One region of the Homoserinimonas flava genome, then DNA from elsewhere that is predicted to be linked to it. Evidence: predicted binding sites of a transcription regulator. Region 1 holds the regulator's gene; the other holds the start of a gene.

The links. Region 1 encodes HrcA, which represses chaperone genes, less so after heat shock. Its sites were predicted from a motif close to TTNGCACTCGNNNNNNNCGAGTGCNAA; they were not measured.
Region 2: ACY48M_RS12500 (Hsp20/alpha crystallin family protein) is a predicted target of HrcA. The motif match lies at 2,547-2,573, and genes of this name have one in related genera.

Annotation. Positions count from the first base shown of each region.
Region 1 covers NZ_JBUEQS010000001.1:663,150-673,197, reverse strand. The annotation lists gene ybeY (rRNA maturation RNase YbeY) at 1-216, opposite strand, end outside; gene ACY48M_RS03210 (PhoH family protein) at 213-1,163, opposite strand; gene ACY48M_RS03205 (HIT domain-containing protein) at 1,225-1,581, opposite strand; gene ACY48M_RS03200 (16S rRNA (uracil(1498)-N(3))-methyltransferase) at 1,619-2,347, opposite strand; gene dnaJ (molecular chaperone DnaJ) at 2,354-3,457, opposite strand; gene hrcA (heat-inducible transcriptional repressor HrcA) at 3,533-4,555, opposite strand; gene ACY48M_RS03185 (DUF4870 domain-containing protein) at 4,742-5,110, shown strand; gene ACY48M_RS03180 (DUF4870 domain-containing protein) at 5,187-5,591, shown strand; gene hemW (radical SAM family heme chaperone HemW) at 5,601-6,842, opposite strand; gene ACY48M_RS03170 (DUF1990 family protein) at 6,845-7,498, opposite strand; gene lepA (translation elongation factor 4) at 7,498-9,348, opposite strand; gene rpsT (30S ribosomal protein S20) at 9,633-9,893, shown strand; gene holA (DNA polymerase III subunit delta) at 10,019-10,048, opposite strand, start outside.
Region 2 covers NZ_JBUEQS010000004.1:69,589-79,636, forward strand. The annotation lists gene purU (formyltetrahydrofolate deformylase) at 1-495, shown strand, start outside; gene nagA (N-acetylglucosamine-6-phosphate deacetylase) at 545-1,684, shown strand; gene ACY48M_RS12495 (LysE family translocator) at 1,874-2,509, opposite strand; gene ACY48M_RS12500 (Hsp20/alpha crystallin family protein) at 2,645-3,073, shown strand; gene ACY48M_RS12505 (PadR family transcriptional regulator) at 3,228-3,620, shown strand; gene ACY48M_RS12510 (hypothetical protein) at 3,617-4,678, shown strand; gene ACY48M_RS12515 (NADP-dependent isocitrate dehydrogenase) at 4,879-6,096, opposite strand; gene ACY48M_RS12520 (ABC transporter substrate-binding protein) at 6,298-7,251, shown strand; gene ACY48M_RS12525 (ABC transporter substrate-binding protein) at 7,372-8,328, shown strand; gene ACY48M_RS12530 (phosphoribosylanthranilate isomerase) at 8,407-9,006, opposite strand; gene galK (galactokinase) at 9,011-10,048, opposite strand, start outside.

The DNA.
Region 1 (10,048 bases):
GCGCAACTCATCCATGGGAAAGCTCAGCACATCGGTGGGCCCCGGCTCGTCCATCCATTGCACATGGAGCTGTTCCATGGCGGCCTCATCGACGAGCACGATCGAAAGGTCGGCGTCGCCGTGCACGTGCAGCTCGTCGAGCGCGTACGCGGCGAGACGTTGCAGCGCGGTTTCGTCGACCGTCACGACCGACTCGTTGTTGATTTCGATGCTCACCTTGTGCGTCCTCTGCGTTCGTATTCGTCGCGCTGCAGTTCCGCGTCGTAGCGGGTGTAGGCGTCGACAATGCGGCCGACGAGGGTGTGTCGCACAACGTCATCGCTCGACAGCGTCGCGAAGTAGATCTCGTCGATGTCGTCGAGCACGGTCGTGACGAGCTTGAGCCCGCTCGACCCCGTCGGGAGGTCCATCTGTGTGATGTCGCCGGTCACAACCATTCTCGAGCCGAAGCCGAGCCTGGTGAGGAACATCTTCATCTGCTCCGGCGTCGTGTTTTGCGCCTCATCGAGGATCACGAAGGAGTTGTTCAGCGTGCGCCCGCGCATATACGCGAGTGGCGCGACCTCGATCGTACCGATTGCGAGCAACTTGACGACGACCTCTGGGTCCATCATCTCGTTGAGGGCGTCATACAGGGGCCGCAGGTAGGGATCGATCTTGTCGGTGAGGGTGCCGGGCAAAAACCCGAGCCGCTCGCCTGCCTCGACCGCCGGGCGGGTGAGGATGATGCGCTCGACCTCTTTGCGCTGAAGGGCCTGCACCGCCTTCGCCATCGCGAGGTACGTCTTGCCGGTGCCGGCCGGGCCGATGCCGAAGACGACGGTGTGCTCATCGATCGCGTCGACATAGGCCCGCTGCCCCGCCGTCTTGGGGTGCACCGATTTGCCGCGGCTCGTGAGGATGACCTGACCGAGGACATCCGTCGGCCTGAGACCAGAATCTCCCGCGAGGATGCGTGCGGATTCGGTCACATCTCCCGCGCCGAGCTCGCGGTCATCGCGGATGAGGGTGACGAGTTCTTCGACGAGCGAGCGCGCGGCCCGCACGTCATCGTCCGGGCCCTCTAGCGTGACCTCGTTGCCACGCACATGGAGATCGACGAGCGGGTGCTGTGCCTCAATCGTGCGAAGGAGCCTGTCGTTGGGGCCGAGCAGCCGCACCATCGCGACACCGTCGATCTGGATGACGTCGCGCCGCACCGATGAGGCGGGGTCTGCAGAGTGGTCAGTTGGCAAGGGTCTCTTCCGTCAGGGTGCCGCCGAGGACGTGCGCGTGAACATGGAATACGGTCTGCCCCGCCTTCTCGCCCGTGTTGAAGACGAGCCGGAACTCCCCATCGCAGTGCTGTTCGGCGAGTAACTTCGCTGTCGCAACAATCTCGGCGAGCAGGGAGGGGTCGGATGCCGCGAGCTCCGTGACATCACGGTGGGCCTGGGTTTTCGGCACGACGAGCAGGTGCACCGGAGCTTGCGGCGCGATGTCACGAATCGCGATGAGCGAGTCGCTCTCGAAGAGGATCTCGGCCGGGATCTCGCGGTTGATGATGCGGGTGAAAATCGATGGTTCGGCTACGCCAGACATGGGTCCAGCTTAAGCGCAAACCCTGGAGAGCGCTTCGTCACCAACGACCAAGTCGAGCGTTGAGCACCGCGATCGCGGCGGGGCCGGCGGTGCTGGTGCGGAGGATGCCGTCGCCGAGCCGCACGGCGCTGGCGCCAGCGCGCTCAAGTAGCTCGAGTTCGTCACCGTCGATGCCGCCCTCCGGGCCGATGACAAGCACGAGGTCCCGGTCGTCGAGGGCGAGCGCAGACACGGCCGTCGTCGCGGTCGGCTCAAGCACCACAACGTGGCAATCAGCGGCGCGGCGCGCGAGCTGAGCGGTCGATTCGACCTCGTGCACCGACGGCACTCGCGCCTGCATCGACTGTTTCGTCGCCTCCCGCACGATGGCGCGCCAACGTTCGACGCCCTTCGCACTCTTCGCGGCATCCCAGCGCACGATCGACCGTCGAGCCGCCCACGGCACGACGGCATCGACCCCGAGTTCGGTGGCGGCCTGCACGGCCGACTCGTCGCGCCCGCCCTTCGCGAGCGCCTGCACGAGCGTGATCGTCGGACTCGGCAGCGGATGCCGCACCACCTCGCTCACCGTGATGCTGAGCTTCGAAGGCTCGGCGAGCACCACAACACCCGCAACGACGAGACCGTCGCCGTTGCCGATCGACAGTGTCTCGCCGACGCGAATGCGGCTCACCGCAACCGCATGCTTCGCCTCCGCACCCTCGATCGACACGGTCGAGCCCGGCTCGGCATCAACGAGCGCCTTGGCGAGATAGAAGTGCGCCATCGACGACTAAAGGTTCAAGAAGCGATCGCGCAGCTTCTGAAAGAGCCCCTGCTGAAACTGCGACAGGTGCGGCGGCACCGCGTTTTGCACTCGGGACAGCTCCTGAATGAGCTCCTTTGCGCGACCGTTGAGCTTCGTCGGCGTGAGCACCTGCACACCGACCTTGAGATCGCCGCGCCCCGCGCCCCGCAGGTGCGTGATGCCGCGATCTTTGACCGTGATGACCTCGGCGCTCTGCGTGCCCGGCTTGAGCTCCACCTCAACGGGGCCGTCAAGCGACTCGAACATCGCGGTCGTGCCGAGCACGGCATCCGTCATCTGCACTTCGAGTGTCGCGAGCAGGTCGTCGCCGTTGCGACTGAAGACATCGTGATGACGCACCTTGATCTCGAGGTAGAGGTCGCCGCTCGGGCCGCCACCCTGGCCGACCTCGCCCTGGCTCGGCATCTGGAGTCGGAGCCCCGTGTCGACACCGGCGGGGATGTCGACGGGGATCTTGCGGCGCGCGCGGACGCGCCCCTGGCCAGAGCAGGTGGAGCACGGATGCGGGATGGTCGTGCCATAGCCGCGGCAGGTGCCACAGGGGCTCGAGGTCATGACGTTGCCGAGCAGGCTGCGCACCTGGCGCTGAATGAGGCCGGAACCGCCACAAATATCACACGTTGCGAGATCGGTGCCTGGCGCACAGCACGAACCGCTGCACGTCTTGCAGACCACCGCCGTATCGACCTCGATCTCGTGCTGCGTGCCGAAGATCACGTCGGCAAGCTCCACCTCGATGCGCACGAGCGCATCCTGGCCGCGCTCGGTGCGCGATCGTGGCGGGCGGGTGCCTCCACCGCCACCGCCGAAGAAGGTCTCGAAGATGTCGCCGAAGCCGCCACCGAACCCGCCGCCGAAGCCTGGCTGGTCGCCGAGGTCGTACTCCTGCTTGCGCTTGGGATCGGAGAGCACGTCGTAGGCGTGCGTCACATCCTTGAAGCGATCTGCCGCGTCGGCACCCGAGTTCACATCGGGATGCAGCTCGCGCGCGAGACGTCGATACGCCTTCTTGATCTCGTCGGGCGTCGCGCTGCGGTCGACACCGAGCACTTCGTAATGGTCAGCCAATGCGGTTCCTTCAATCGTGATTCTGGGCTCAGGCGGTGCGGGGGTTCATGCCTGATGGTCTTGGGGCCGCTGCAGTTAGTTTTCACTGAGCAGTCGTGACAGGTACCGCGCGACGGCTCGCACCGCCGTCATGTTGCTCGAGTAGTCCATGCGGGTGGGGCCGAGCACCCCGAGGCGGGCGATTTCGCCGCCTGACCCGGTGTAGCCGGAACTCAGGACTGACGCCTCACCGAGACCGTAGGGCTCGTTTTCTCGCCCGATGCGCACGGCGATGGCGCCCATCTCCTGCTCCATCTCTCCAAAGAGGCGCAGCAGCGTAACCTGCTCCTCGATGGCCTCCAGGACAGGATAAATGCTGCCACGAAAGTCGTCCTCCGTGCGGGCAAGGTTCGCGGCACCCGCCATCACCAGCTTGTCGTGTCGGCTTGCGAGCACTTGCTCGCCAAGGCTCCGTGCCACAACATCAACGAAGGCGCGGTGCTTCGGTTCAAACGATTCGGTGAGCGCCTCGAGTCGGGTCGCGGCATCCTGCAGTCCTGTGCCCGAGAGCTCGGCATTGATGCGAGCCCGCAGCTCGCCAAGAAACTCGGGGTCAAGGCCAGACGGCACCTCGAGAATGCGTTGTTCAACCCGGCCGGTGTCGGTGATGAGCACGGTCATAAGCCGGGTTTCGCTGAGCGACACCAGCTCGACATGGCGGATGCGCGAACGCCCGAGCGTCGGGTACTGCACGAGCGCCACCTGATGGGTGAGCTGGGAGAGCAATCGCACGGTGCGGGCGAGCACATCGTCGAGATCGCTCGACTCGCCGAGGAACGCTTCGATCGCATGCCGCTGTGCGGCCGAAAGTGGGCGAAGATCCGCGAGTTGATTGACGAAGAGGCGGTAGCCCTTGTCGGTCGGAACGCGACCCGAGGAGGTGTGCGGGGCCGCGATGAGCTCCTCCTCTTCGAGCTGCGCCATGTCGCTTCGGATGGTCGCAGCCGAGACACCGAAGGAGTGCCGGTCGACGATCGACTTCGATCCGACAGGTTCACGCGACGCGACGTAGTCCTGCACGATGACGCGGAGGACTTCGAGACCACGATCCGAGACCATCCACATCACCCCTTCGCCCTTGGCACTCCGACACGCTGACTGCCAATTCTACCGTCACGAGTGCGATCCCAAGTGATTGCGGCATGCGGCACGGTGCCACTAGGTTATGCAATGCTCACGAACCCTCACCGTTGACCGGCATCCCGATTCCCACAGCGTGGGAGTTCGCCACTCGAAAGGCACGACATGACCGACCAGACCCCGCCCCCCGCTGCTCCGCAGCCGGCAGTCCCGCTCACCGAGACCGAAGACCGGCAGTGGGCTTCGTTCGCACACCTCGGTGGCATCCTCGGCTGGGTTCCGCCGCTCGTCATCTGGCTGATTTTCAAAGACCGCGGCACGTTCACCAATCAAGAGGGCAAAGAGGCTCTGAACTTTCAGATCACCCTCCTCATCGCCGACATCATCGCGTACCTCCTGTGGTTCGTGCTCATTGGCGTGCTGCTGACCTTCGCCATCTGGGTGGTGCGCATCATCTTCTCGATCCTCGCCTTCACCAAGGCAAAAGATGGCGTCGCCTACCGCTACCCGTTTGCGCTGCGCCTCATCAAGTAGGGCAGCACTCGCACAAAGGCCGGGGGATTTTCCCGGCCTTTGTGCGTTTCGCCGGTCGTAGCGCTTTAATGGGCCCATGACGAATGCAGCCCCGCCACCCCCCGGCCAGTACCAGCCCAATCAGCCCATGAGCCCAGCCGACGAGAAGCTGTGGTCGACCCTCATCCACCTCGGCGGCATCTTCTTCGGCTTCATCCCCGCCCTGATCGGGTACCTCGTGCTCAAAGATCGCGGCCCGTTCGTGCGCGAGCACACGCGTTCTGCGCTGAACTTTCAGATCTCGTACACGATCTACGTGATCGCTCTCGTGATTCTCACGATCATCATCGGCATTGTGACCCTCGGCATCGGGCTCATCCTCTTCTACCCGCTGCTCTTCGCGGTTGGTATTGCCGCGCTCGTCTTCATGATCATGGCCGCCGTCAAGGCGAACCAGGGCCTGTACTACAAGTACCCGCTCACGATCGAGTTCATCAAGTAGCGAGAGCGTTCAGTCGAGGAGCCGTCGCACGACGGCATCCGCTAACAGCCGCCCGCGCAGGGTCAGCACTACGGCCCCGCGCAGAGCGGCTGCTGCGTCTGCAAGCCCGTCGGCGATGAGGCCGGCGACCGCAATCCTGCCGCCAGCAGAGAGCGCGTCGAGCGGGATGCCGTCGCGGAGTCGCGCGGTGAGCAAGACACGTTCGACGCCCTGCGTCTCGGCGTCAAGCGTTTCGCGGCCCGCTGCCGGTGACGCCCCGGCGAGGATCCGCCCGGCATAGGCGGCCGGATGCTTCACGTTCCACCACCGCACGCCACCCACATGGCTGTGCGCACCGGGGCCGACACCCCACCAGTCATGGCCTCGCCAGTAGGCGAGATTGTGACGACTGCGGTGCTGCGCGGCGCCATCGACGCTCGCCCCCCTGGCCCAGTTGCTGACCTCGTACCATTCGTAGCCCGCCGCCGCGAGCATCGCGTCGGCGAGCTCGTACATGTCGGCCTGCAGGTCGTCGTCCGGCTGGGCGACCTCGCCGCGTCGGATCTGCCGGGCGAGCTTCGTGCCGTCCTCCACGATGAGGGCGTAGGCCGAAATATGGTCCGGAGCCAAGGCGATCGCGTGCTCAAGCGATTGACGCCAATCGCCGAGCGACTCGCCCGGCGTGCCATAGATGAGGTCGAGACTCACATCGAGCCCGACGTCCCGAGCCCACCCGACGACGTGCGGCACACGCGCTGGATCGTGGGTGCGCTCAAGTGTTGCAAGCACGTGCGGCACCGCCGACTGCATGCCGAACGAGACCCGAGTGAAGCCGGCATCCTTTAGCTGCTGCAGGTAGGCGAGATCGACCGAGTCTGGGTTCGCCTCTGTCGTCACCTCAGCATCCGCCGCGAGCGGCCAGGCCGCGCGCACCGCGTCGAGCATCGACACGAGATCGGTTGCCGGCAGCAGCGTCGGCGTGCCCCCACCGAAGAACACCGTCGAGACCGCGCGCTCGGCGACCCCGGCAGCCTCAAGTACCCGAGCGCCGAAGGCGACCTCGCGGGCGGCCTGCCCCGCGTAGTCGCTGCGGTGCACTCCCCTCAGCTCCTCCGCCGTGTAGGTGTTGAAGTCGCAGTAGCCGCAGCGCACCCGGCAGAACGGCACATGGAGGTACACGCCGAAGTCCCTGGTGTCGGACCCCGCGGCAACCGTCAGCGGAAGGGCGCCGTCACTCGGCGCGGGATCGGCGAGCGGCAGAGCGGAGGGCATCGTCAGTCGACCGGACCAGTGAGCGCCTTGAGATACCGTGCCCGAATCATCCGTTGCAGGCCGACGAGCACGGGATACCCGATGCGCCCCCACACGGTCGCGGGGCGCCACAGCACGCGGAGGGTCAACCACACCGAACCATCCGGCTCGGTGTCGACAATGAACGCCTCCTCGCCGCTGATCGGATGCCCCGGCAGCGTGCCACACGCAAAGCCCTTGCGCGTCGGCTCATCGATGACATAGATGACGCGGACCGGAGAATCGAATCGGAATGGGCCGAACCGCGCCTGGAGCCAGACCGAATCGCCCGCCTTGACGAAGGGCAGACCGTCCGGGCCGTACACTGCCTCGTCGCTCGGGGTTGATGCTGGCCCTACCGGCACACCGCCCGTATCGAAGGTGACCGGCGAGTAGCTGCCCTCCGACACCTCCGGCGGGGTCTCAGTCAGCTTGACCGTGAAGCCGCTGCGAATGGGGATGCCCCACGCGAGGGTCGCATGCCACGCGAAATCCCACCGTGCCGGGCCAGTGCCGACACGGACGCGCTTCTCGAACGGGTGATAGCCGGCCGGGGGGAACGCCATCGCCTCCTGCGTCTGAGTTGCCCCCACCGCCGCGTAGTTGACGGGGAGGTTCCAGAGCGCTTTGCGCGACACTACTTCTTGTCCTTCTTCTCCACGTCACCGCTGAGCGCCGCGATGAACGCCTCCTGCGGCACCTCGACGCGACCCACCATCTTCATGCGCTTCTTGCCCTCCTTCTGCTTCTCGAGGAGCTTGCGCTTGCGGGTGATGTCACCGCCGTAACACTTCGCCAAGACATCCTTGCGCATGGCGCGGATGCTCTCGCGCGCGATAATGCGGGCGCCGATCGCCGCCTGGATGGGCACCTCGAACTGCTGGCGCGGGATGAGCTCGCGCAGGCGGCCCGTCATGAGCACGCCATAGGCGTAGGCCTTGTCTCGGTGCACAATCGCACTGAACGCGTCGACCTGCTCACCCTGCAGCAGGATGTCGACCTTCACAAGATCGGCCTCCTGCTCGCCTGCGGGCTCGTAGTCGAGGCTCGCATAGCCGGCCGTCTTGCTCTTGAGGTGGTCGAAGAAGTCGAACACAATCTCGCCGAGCGGCATCGTGTACTTAATCTCGACGCGGTCCTCGCCCAAATAGTCCATGCCGAGAAGGGTGCCGCGGCGCCCCTGGCACAGCTCCATGATGACGCCGACATAGTCCTTCGGCGCGAGGATGGCGGCCTTGACGATGGGCTCGCTCACGCTCTGAATCTTGCCGACTGGGAACTCGCTCGGGTTCGTCACCGTGATGGTGCGCTTGTCATCGGTCGTGACCTCATAGATGACGCTCGGTGCCGTCGTGATGATGTCGAGATCAAACTCGCGGCGGAGCCGCTCCGTGACAATCTCGAGGTGGAGGAGTCCGAGAAACCCGCAGCGAAAACCGAAACCGAGGGCAACGGAGGTTTCGGGCTCGTAGTTGAGCGCAGCATCCGACAGTTTCAGCTTGTCGAGCGCCTCACGGAGCACCGGGTAGTCACTGCCATCGATCGGGTAGAGCCCCGAGAACACCATCGGCAGCGGCTCGGTGTAGCCGGGCAGCGCCTTCGTCGCGGGCTTGGCCGCCGTCGTCACGGTGTCACCCACCTTCGACTGGCGAACATCCTTCACACCGGTGATGAGGTAGCCAACCTCGCCGACGCCAAGCCCCTTGCTCTGGGTCGGCTCAGGCGAGCTCACCCCGATCTCAAGGATCTCGTGCGTCGCACGGGTCGACATCATCTGGATCTTCTCGCGCGGGTTCAACTTGCCGTCGATCATGCGCACATAGGTGACGACGCCGCGATAGCTGTCGTATACGGAGTCGAAGATCATGGCGCGAGCCGGGGCATCCGCATCGCCGACGGGCGGCGGGATGAGCTGCGTCACCCGATCGAGCAGAGCCGGAACACCGAGCCCCGTCTTGCCCGAGACTCGCAGAACCTCGTCGGGAGAGCCGCCGATGAGACCGGCGAGCTCGCGCGCATACTTGTCCGGGTCGGCCGCCGGAAGGTCGATCTTGTTGAGCACGGGGATGATCGTGAGGTCATTCTCGAGCGCAAGATAGAGGTTCGCGAGGGTCTGCGCCTCGATGCCCTGGGCGGCATCCACCAGCAAGATTGCCCCCTCGCACGCCGCAAGGCTGCGCGAAACCTCGTAGGTGAAGTCCACATGCCCAGGGGTGTCGATCATGTTCAGCGCCACCGTCTGCCCGTCAAGCGACCAGGGCATGCGCACCGCCTGGCTCTTGATCGTGATGCCGCGCTCCCGCTCGATGTCCATGCGGTCGAGATATTGGGCGCGCATATCGCGGTCCGAAACGACGCCCGTCTCCTGCAGCATGCGGTCGGCCAGGGTCGACTTGCCGTGGTCGATGTGCGCGATGATGCAGAAGTTGCGAATGAAGGCGGGGTCGGTCGACGCCGGCTCGAGGGCCTTCTGTGCTTTGGGGCTCACGCGTTCCTCAGGGACATGGTGGGGTGACGTCAGCAAGCAACGCCGTGGATGGACACAGCGATTCTCCCACGGCATGTCGCTGCGCCCGAATCCACCACCTCGCGAGCGAAGAGAAGAATTGTCGAAACGCCCCGCAGACTGGTAATGTTGCCTGTTGGCTTGCGCACCGCGTTCATCCCCCACGATCACCCGGTGCGAACTGCAGCCCCACCAACACTCGTTGCCCTCTACAACGCCGTTGGCATGGCTGCCACACACCGTCGGACACAACAGAAAGAAACACCTTGGCAAATATCAAGTCGCAGCTAAAGCGCATCCTCACCAACAAGAAGGCGACGGAGCGCAACAAGGCCGTCAAGAGCGAGCTCCGCACGGCCGTTCGCGCCACGCGCACCGCCATCGCCGCCGGCGACAAGGATGCTGCCGCCTCGGCACTCGTCGTCGCCACCAAGAAGCTCGACAAGGCCGTGAGCAAGGGCGTCATCCACCAGAACCAGGCCGCCAACAAGAAGTCGGCGATCGCCAAGCAGGTCGCAGCCCTCTAGGCAGCAGCACCGCATCGAACACCCCGTCTCGCAGTGCGAGGCGGGGTGTTCTGCATTTGGTGCGCTACGGCGGGTTTCGATACAGCCCTGGCGGGCCTACTCAACCAGCGGGAACGAGCGGCTGGTTAGCGCTGTGTCTCGCCGCGCTCGGCGAT
Region 2 (10,048 bases), on a different contig from region 1:
AGCAACCATGACGAACTGCGAGGCCTCGCAGAGTTCTACGGTGTGCCATTCGAGCGGATGCCCGTGGGCAGCGTCGCAGAGAAGGCCGAGTTTGAGGCGCGCATCCGGGCCGAGGTTGAGCAGCACGACATCGAGCTCGTCGTGCTCGCGCGCTACATGCAGATTCTGTCGCCCGAACTGTGCGAGTTTCTCGCGGGCCGGGCCATCAACATCCACCACTCGTTTCTGCCGGGGTTCAAGGGTGCCAGCCCCTACCGTCAGGCGCATGCCCGCGGCGTGAAGATCATTGGGGCGACCGCCCATTTTGTGACAAGTGACCTCGACGAGGGCCCGATCATCGAGCAGAACATCGTGCGGGTTGACCATTCGCGCTCGCCGGAGGAGCTCATGGCGATCGGTCAAGACGAGGAGAGCCGCACCCTCACGCAGGCCGTGAAATGGTTCGCCGAGAATCGGGTGCTGCTCGACGGGCAGCGCACCATCATCTTCCGCTAACACCGCCCGCCTCCGACAACACGAGGACCGCTCGCCGTAGGCTTTGCGCATGCCTGAGATGACTGTGTTCACAGGGGCGCGCAAGATAGACGCCGCCGGCGCCGCCGACGATTTCTGGATGCTCGCGGAGGGCGACACCATCACCGCGACCGGCACCGGCAGAGCACCTGACGCCGGCACCGTGATCGACCTCGCGGGCCGAACCGTCACGCCCGGGTTCATCGACCTCCACTGCCACGGCGGAGGCGGCTTCGCGTTCGATGACGGCGACGAGGCGATCGAAGGGGCCCTCGCCACCCACCGGGCGCACGGCACGACGAGGTCCCTCATCACCCTCGTCTCGAACCCCATCGCCATGCTGCGCAACAGCCTTGAGACAATCGCCGACCTCGTCGAAGAAGACCCGCTCGTGCTCGGCGCGCACCTTGAAGGCCCGTTCCTTGCCGTGGCTCGACGTGGCGCGCACAACCCCGAACACTTGCGCGACGCCGACGCCCTCGAACTCGAGACCCTGCTCGACTCGGCGCGAGGCAGCATCCGGCAGATCACGATCGCGCCGGAGCGTCCGGGGGCGATGGAAGCGATCGACCACCTCGTCGATGTCGGCATCACCGTCGCCATCGGTCACACCGAGGCTGACTACGACACAACGCGGGCCGCGTTCGACCGTGGCGCGCGTGTGCTGACGCACGCCTTCAACGCGATGCCGGGCATCCACCATCGGGCACCTGGGCCCATCACCGCGGCATTCGCCGACGACCGTGTGACCATCGAGCTCATCCTCGACGGAGTGCACGTGCATCCGGAGGTCGCCCACTCCGCCTTCGCGTCGGCGCCAGGCCGCATCGCGCTCGTCACCGACGCGATGGCGGCGGCCGGGTCGAGTGACGGCGACTACCGCCTTGGCTCGCTCAACGTTTCGGTGCGCGAGGGTCGTGCTCTGCTCAGCGGCACTACCACCATTGCCGGTTCGACGCTGACCCAGGATGCTGCGCTGCGCTGCGCAGTCACCACGATGGGCCTCGACCCGGTCGTCGCGGTGACGGCCCTCAGCGCGACGCCCGCCCGGGCGCTCGGCCTCGACGAACGATTCGGTCGACTGGCACCCGGTTTCGCCGCCGACATCGTCGTGTTTGACGCCGACTGGCAGGTCGAGCACGTGTGGGCGGCGGGCCGACGCCTCACCTGAGCCGCCGCCCCCGGCCCCGGTGCACCCGCGCCCGCCGCGGAAATTCAGGAGATCTGACCGAGCACCATCGGTGCGCCCTGCGCTGCCGTGCGCGAGCGGGCGCGCCACCTCGAATCTCCTGAATTTCCGTGAGGGGCGGGAGGGCGGTGTGCGTCGGGACTCACGTCGGCGGTGCTGTTCCGGTGCGCGTCAGGCTTCCTTCGCACCGGTGAAGGCGAGTGCCCCGCCGAGGCCGATCATCATTACTCCGCCGGTGCCGGAGAGGGTCGCGAGTCGTCGAGGGGACCGGCCGAGCCATAGCCGCGCCGTGCCCGCCGCGAGTGCCCACACGCTGTCACACGTGACCGCGAGCACCTGAAAAATGAGCCCGAGCACGAGAAGCTGCAGCCAAAGCGGGCCGGCCGTGCGGTCGACGAACTGGGGGAGCACCGCAACGAAGAACGCGATCGTCTTGGGGTTCGTCAACCCCACAATGATGCCCTGCCACAGCAACCGGCGGGTGCTCGGCGCTCCCGCTCCATCGACCTCGATGCGGGTGTTTCGGTGGCGGATGGCCTGGATGCCGAGCCAAATGAGGTACGCGGCGCCGACAAACTTTATGATTGTGAAGGCCACGACTGACGACGCGACGATGGCGCCGACCCCGAATGCCACGGCGAGCACCGCAGGGATCGTGCCGAGCGAGTTCCCGATGACACTGACGACGCCGGCGCTGCGTCCGAGCGCGATCGAGCGACCGACCACAAAGAGCACGCTGGGGCCGGGAATGACGATGAGGAGCAACGAGGCGACCACGAACGCCACGAGGTTTTCCACTGGGATCATGAGGCGACACTAGCGGCCTTTCACGCGCCAGCAGATTCTGGCACTCACGGGGCGAGAGTGCTAATCTTGCATTGAGTCGAAGCGACTCAACTTAGGTACACCGCGAAAGCGGCCAACGCGAAGGAGTTGACGATAATGGCCATGACATTCGACCCGTTCCGTGAGCTGGACCGCGTCGCCGCGAACCTGCTCGATGCCCAGCGCGGCCCACGCCTCATGCCGATCGACCTTCACAAAGAAGGCGACCACTACGTGCTGAGCGCGGACCTTCCTGGCGTCGACCCGGGTTCGATCGATGTTGACGTCGACGGACAGGTGCTCACCATTCGGGCTCAGCGCACCCCCCGCAGTGACGAGGGGATCAGCTGGCTCGCCCACGAGCGCCCCACCGGAGGCTTCTTGCGGCAGCTTAACCTCGGCGACGGTCTCGACACCGAACAGATCAGCGCTCACTACGACAACGGCGTACTCAGCGTCATGATCCCAATCAGCGAGCGGGCAAAGCCGCGCAAGGTTGAGGTGCGCTCCGGAGTGCGGCGCGACCAGGCGCAGGTCAGCGCGTAGCAACACCACAACGAAGGCCCCCGCTCATGGAGCGGGGGCCTTCTGTCGTGTGGTGGAGACGAGTGCGCTCTCGTGCACACGCCACACCGCCCCTCGCGTCTTGCGCAGTAGTGTGGAGTACGTAGTAGTGTGATTCGCAGCATAAGGAGAGCGAATGGACACCACACAGTTGTTGAAGGGCGTGCTTGATGCAGCGGTCCTCGCGGTGATCGAGCACGAAGACGGCTACGGCTACGACGTCGTGCGACGGCTTCGTGCCGCTGGTATCGACGAGATCGGCGACGCGTCGGTGTACGGCACGCTACGGCGCCTCTACAGCGGAGGGGCCCTCTCCACCTATGTCGTGCCATCCGATGGCGGCCCGCACAGAAAGTACTACTCGATGACGCCGCAGGGCCGCGTGATGCTTCAGCGGCAGCGCGCCGACTGGGACACGTTCTCGGGGACCCTGTCGAGAGTGCTCGGCACGGCAGGCCGGGTCGACGGTACCGGATCGGCGTTGACCGCTGATGACACCACCACCACGTTCACGGGAGAGACGAAATGAGCGCAACATCAGCGGTGAGCCCAGCGATTCGGACGTTTGCCGCGGCCGTCCGCGCAGAGCTGAACGACCTGAGTCCCGAAGAAGTAGATGACCTCACAGAGGGCCTTGAGGCCGATCTCGAAGAGCAGGCGCACGATGCAGGGCACGTCGAGCTCGGCGATCCCGTCGCCTATGCCGAAGAGCTGCGCACGTCGGCCGGCATCGCTGCTCGTGCCGGTCGACGCAGAATCCCGCGACTGGCAGATGTGCGCAGCATCCGCTCGGACGCCGCCGCCTATCTGCGTTCGGCGAAAGGGGGCAACGCGGCACTCGACTTCGCCCTCGCGATCAGACCTGCCTGGTGGTTGTTGCGAGGGTGGCTGCTCTACAGCGTGGTCGCTGCGCCACTTCTGGGCACCTCGTGGTTCCTTCTGCCACCATCGCCCTACGCCTGGCTGGTGCTCATTGCAGCGCTCGTGCTGAGTGTGCAGTGGGGCCGAGGCAGCTGGATGCCGCAACGGTGGCTCCGCGTCGCCAAGGTCGTGGTGAGTGTGCTCGCCGTCATCACCATCCCCTTTCAGCTGGCGGCCGTCGCGAACGCGTCGGCCAACGCCTCCTACGCGGAGAATGAACAGTCTTGGGTACCGAGCGGTCTGACCATGAACGGCGAGGAGGTCCGCAACATCTTCGTCTACGACGCCGAGGGGAACCCCCTGAGTGATGTGCAGCTCTTCACTCAGAGTGGCGATCCACTCATCACCGCGCACGACCCGACGAGCACGTGGGAGTGGTACCAGGTCACCGAGAACGGCGAGTTCTGGCTGGTTCCAAACGAACGCGCGGGCAATGGGGGCTGGGGCGTGTACCCGCTCAAACAAGTCAGCGGCGAAGACATCAGCTATTCCGACGATGGATCGTACCTGTTCGATTCAGAGGATGCTGTCGCGGCGGAGCCTCCGTTCGAGCGAACACGACCACTTGCCTCCACTGGGGAGGCCGAACCATCTGTCGATGAGCCGGCAGGCGAGGATGGCGAGGCTGCGCCGAGTGCCAGCCCTGAGGCCGCACCGACCCCATGACCGGCGATCCCGGGCTGGGAGCTGCGGCGGACTCGGCATCCACCGTCAGGCCCGACGCTCTGACCCTGCCGCACACGGTCTCCGTCGACATCACCCATCTGCTCACGGCGCCGAACACATAGCGAAGCGCAACGGCCGCAAAAAGACAGAGCGCCGCGCCCCGGACTGGGGCACGGCGCTCAGTTGTGGAGCGAATGGCGTTATGCCGCCATGCGCGCCTTGAGGTTTTCGTCGAGCGTCGCGAGGAACTCCTCGGTCGTCTGGTACGGCTGGTCTGGGCCGACGAGGAGTGCGAGGTCCTTCGTCATCTTGCCCGACTCGACCGTCTTGATGACGACGTCTTCGAGCGTGAGGCTGAAGTCGATGAGCTCCTGGTTGTCGTCGAGCTTGCCGCGGTGCGCGAGGCCGCGCGTCCAGGCGTAGATCGAGGCGATCGGGTTCGTCGACGTCGGCTTCCCGGCCTGGTGCTGGCGGTAGTGGCGCGTGACGGTGCCGTGGGCGGCCTCCGCCTCGACGACCTTGCCATCCGGCGTGCTGAGCACCGAGGTCATGAGGCCGAGCGAGCCGAAGCCCTGAGCCACAGTGTCGGACTGCACGTCGCCGTCGTAGTTCTTGCAGGCCCAGACGTAGCCGCCCTCCCACTTCATGGCCGAAGCGACCATGTCGTCGATGAGGCGGTGCTCGTAGGTGAGGCCGGCAGCTTCGAAGGCGGCCTTGAACTCGTTCTCGTAGACCTCTTCGAAGATGTCCTTGAAGCGACCGTCGTAGGCCTTCAGGATCGTGTTCTTCGTTGAGAGGTACACGGGGTAGTTGCGGCTCAGGCCGTAGTTCAGTGAGGCGCGTGCGAAGTCGACGATCGAAGCATCCAGGTTGTACTGCACCTGGGCGATGCCGTCACCTGGCGACTGGAAGACCTCGAACTTCTGGGCCTCGCCACCGTCTTTGGGGGTGAACTCGACCGTGAGGGTGCCTTCGCCCTTGAACAAAAAGTCGGTGGCGCGGTACTGGTCACCGAAGGCGTGACGGCCGATGATGATCGGCTTGTTCCAGCCGGGCACAAGGCGCGGGATGTTCGAGATGATGATGGGCTCCCGGAAGATGACGCCACCGAGGATGTTGCGGATGGTGCCGTTGGGGCTGCGCCACATCTTCTTGAGGCCGAACTCTTCGACGCGTGCCTCGTCGGGTGTGATGGTCGCGCACTTGACGCCGACACCGTGCTTCTGAATGGCGTGGGCCGCGTCGATCGTGATCTGATCGTCGGTCTCGTCACGCTTCTCGATGCCGAGGTCGTAGTACTCGAGGGTGACGTCGAGGTAGGGGTGGATCAGTGTGTCCTTGATCTTCTGCCAGATGATGCGGGTCATCTCATCGCCGTCGAGCTCGACGACGGTTCCTTCAACCTTGATCTTTGCCACAGTGGTGTGCTTCCTCTCGTAGGGCCGCATCAATCTTACCTGCTCGTGTCAAAGTGTCTCGACATCGAGATATCTTGCCGTTTGTCCCCCGCTTTGGTGCCGCCGCTCTGCGCGTGAACTGTGCCACACTTACCGGGTTCGATGGCGACCGCTTGATCGCCGACCTCACTGCGATTAGAGACTGCGACCCGAAAGTCCCCAATGAAGAAGACGCTCGCCATCCTGACCGCGGCGATCACCGTGCCTGCGCTTCTTGCTGGCTGTGCGCCGCAGAGTGCCGGCGCATCCCAGGATGCCATCACGATCGGGGTCCTCCCCGGCGCTGATCTCACGCCCCTTTACCTCGGCGTCGAGGAAGGGTTCTTCGCGGCAGAAGGCATCAACCTCACCATCAACTCGCTCGCATCATCGAGTGCATCGGTGCTCACTGCAGTGTCAGAAGAAAAGTTCGATTTCGGCTACGCCGATATCGTCTCGATTCTCGCGGCGCAGGAGGAGGGACTCGGGGTGAGCCTTGTCAGCGGCGCCGCAGCCACGTCGGGCGACGTGCTTCACGACTATGCGGCGGTGATTGTGCGCGCAGACTCAGCGATTGATTCGCTCGACGACCTCCGATACCTCCACATGAGCGTCGATGCGACGGGCACGATCAACGACCTCGTCGCCCGCAGCGCTGTCCAGGCATCCGGTGCCGACCCGGAAAGCGTCATCTGGCACGAGATCCCATTTGTCGATGCGACAGAGCAGCTCAATGTAGGAGTCATCGACGCGGCATTTGTGGTCGAGCCGTTCGTCACCGAGGCGCGCCTCAATGGCTTCCGTGTGATCTCCTACCCGTATGCCGAGTTCGACCAGGACCTCACGGTGTCTGGCTATGTCGTGTCGGACGAGCTCAAGGCCGAGAATCCGGAACTCGTCGAGCGATTCCTCGCCGCCCTCGACGCCTCGCTCGCGCACGCGAAGTCTGATGTGCAGGCTGTGCGCGTCAATATCAGCACCTACATCGCCACCTCCGACACCAAGGTGATTTCGCTCCTCGCGCTTCCCAAGTTCACGAGGGAGATCGACGTCGACTCCACACAGAAGCTTGCGGATACGGCGGTCGAGCTCGGCTTGCTCGCCGCGGCACCGAACCTCGATGAGGCCCTGCCCTGACGTATGTTCGCTCCAGGTATGTCCCCCTGATTGGGGAACCCGCCGAGCTGAGCCGCGTGTGATGATGTGATCTGGATCGCTGGCGCTCCTGCACCCGACGAGTCGAACTCAGGAGAAGCAATGCGACGACCAGCTCAACGTACGGCCATCGCCGTCGCCGCGATCTCCACGCTCTTCCTCAGCGGGTGCTCCGTCGAGGCCGCAGCGGGCGGAAGCCTCACCCCGCTCACGGTCGGAGTGATCGCCGGTGCCGACGTTGCGCCCCTCTACGTGGGCCTCAACGAGGGCATCTTCATAGAGCACGGTATCGATCTCACGATCGACTCGTTCGCCGCGACCAGCTCGGACATCGTCACGGCCGTCGCCGACGGCCGCTACGACATCGGCTATGCCGACACCATTTCGATTTTCGCGGCCCGGGAGAGCGGCTCCGAGCTGCAAATTCTCAGCGGCGCAGCAGCCACCTCGGGCAACACTCGCGCCGACTATGCAGGGATCGTCACCCACCTCTCCGACATCAACGACGTCTCCGACCTCGCGGGGCGGAGACTTGCCATTGACGCGCTTGGCACCACGAACGAAACGGTGGCTCGGGCCGCGATTGACGCCGCCGGTGCCGACTCCTCCACCGTCACGATCGAGGAAGTGCCCTTCATCAATGCGCGACGCTCGCTCGCCGGCGGCATTGTCGACGCGGCCCTCCTCGTCGAGCCGTACCTCACGGCAGCGCGGCTCGACGGCCTCAAGGTGATTTCGTATCCCTACGCCGAGTTCGACGAGAACTTGACCGTCTCCGGGTATTTCTCATCGACGGCGACAATCGACAGCGAGTCGGGGCTCATGGACTCCTTCACTGCTGCACTCACCGCGGCAATCGAGCAGGCGAATGCTGATGAGCCCGCGGTGCGCACCAACATCAGCACCTATCTGAGCTCGGATGCGCGAGTCCGGACCAGGCTCACCCTCCCGGTCTTCTCCACAGAGATCGACCAAGAGTCGGCACAAGCACTCGCTGACGCGGCGCTCGGGTACGGACTTCTCGGCGGCGCACCCGACCTCGCCGAGTTGCTCCCGTAACGCCGAGTTGCTCCCGTAACGCCGAGTTGCTCCCGTAACGCCGAGTTGCTCCCGTAACGCCGAGTTGCTCCCGTAACGTCAGGCTTTCGCGGCCGCGATGAACTCGCGGATGAGTTCGCTCGACTTCACACCGGGGGCCGTTTCGACGCCGCTTGAGACATCCACACCCCACGGGGTCGCAGCGGCGATCGCCCCGGCGACGGTGGCGGGAGTGAGGCCACCGGCGAGAATCCAGCGGCCACCGACATCCGACAGCGTGAGCTCTGTCATCGACGCGTAATCCCACGAGGTGCCAGAGCCCGGCTTCGGGGCGTCAACAAGCAGCATGTTCTCGCCGAAGTTCTCTTCAAGCGTTGGGTCGTCGAAGGGCACGGCCCTGATGAGTGCCCGCCCGAGCGTTGTGAGTTTCGCGATCTCGGCCCGGCTGCGCCTGCCGTGCACCTGCACGGCGCTGACATCGGATGCCAAGGCGAGACGAATGATGTCGTCGACGCTCTCATCCCGGAACACGCCCACCGTCAGCGCGCGGTCGTCGGCGACCGCGACGAGCTCCCGTGCCGCCTGGGCGGTCACGAATCGCGGGCTCGGGGTGAGCACGAACCCAACGGCATCCGCGCCGGCGTCGATTGCGTCGAGGACGTGCTCGGGCTCGCGGAGGCCGCAGATCTTGACGAACATGTGGCTACTCTCTCACCGCTCCATGTGAGGCGTTCACAACAAACATGGTCGGCTGCCCGAAACTGTGCTCGGCGAACGCGCCGTCGATCGCCACCTGGATGCGGGAGATCGCATCGATCGGCGTGAGGGCGATCGCGGCGCCGCCGAACCCCCCACCGGTCATCCGAGCCCCGATCGCGCCATTCGCGTTCGCCGTTTCCACCGCGAGGTCGAGCTCGGGAACCGAGATCTCGAAGTCGTCGCGCATCGAAGCGTGTGAGGCATCGAGCAGGGCGCCGATTGCCGCCGGGCCGTGCTCGCGCAGCGCCCGCACGGTGTCGATCACCCGCTCGTTTTCGGTGATGACGTGCCGCACGCGGCGAAAGGTCACCTCGTCGAGCAGCTCGCGGGCACGGGCGAGGTCGTCGACGCTGAGGTCACGGAGCGACTCGACTCCGAGCATCCGCGCGCCCGTTTCGCAGGATTCGCGGCGTTCGGCGTAGCCACCGGTCGCGTGCGAGTGGCTGACGCCCGTGTCGATGATGACGAGGGCGAGGCCGGCGCGCTCGAACCCGAGATCGATGACCTCGGCGTCGAGAGTGCGGCAGTCGAGAAAGACGGCGGAATCCGTCTCGCCGAGGAGCGATGCCGACTGATCCATGATGCCGGTAGGGGCGCCGACGGCTTTGTTCTCGGCGAGCTGGCCGACGCGGGCGAGCGTGCGGCGGTCGAGCTCGAGGCGCCACACGTCGTTGAGGGCGAGCGCGACGGCACTCTCGATCGCGGCCGACGACGACAGGCCGGCGCCCACCGGCACGTCGGAGTCGATGTAGAGGTCAACGCCGGGCACGGCCCCAAGGTCGGCGCCGTGTTCACCGAGCGCCCACGCAACCCCGAGCGGGTAGGCGGCCCAGCCGCTGAGGCGCGACGGTTCGAGGTCGGCGAGGGCGATCTCGGCGACCTCGTCAGCGAAGGCGCTCGCAACCCGAATGACGCGGTCGTCTCGCAGGCCGAGCGCAACGACCGTGCGGCGGTTGATCGCAAACGGCAGCACGAAGCCGTC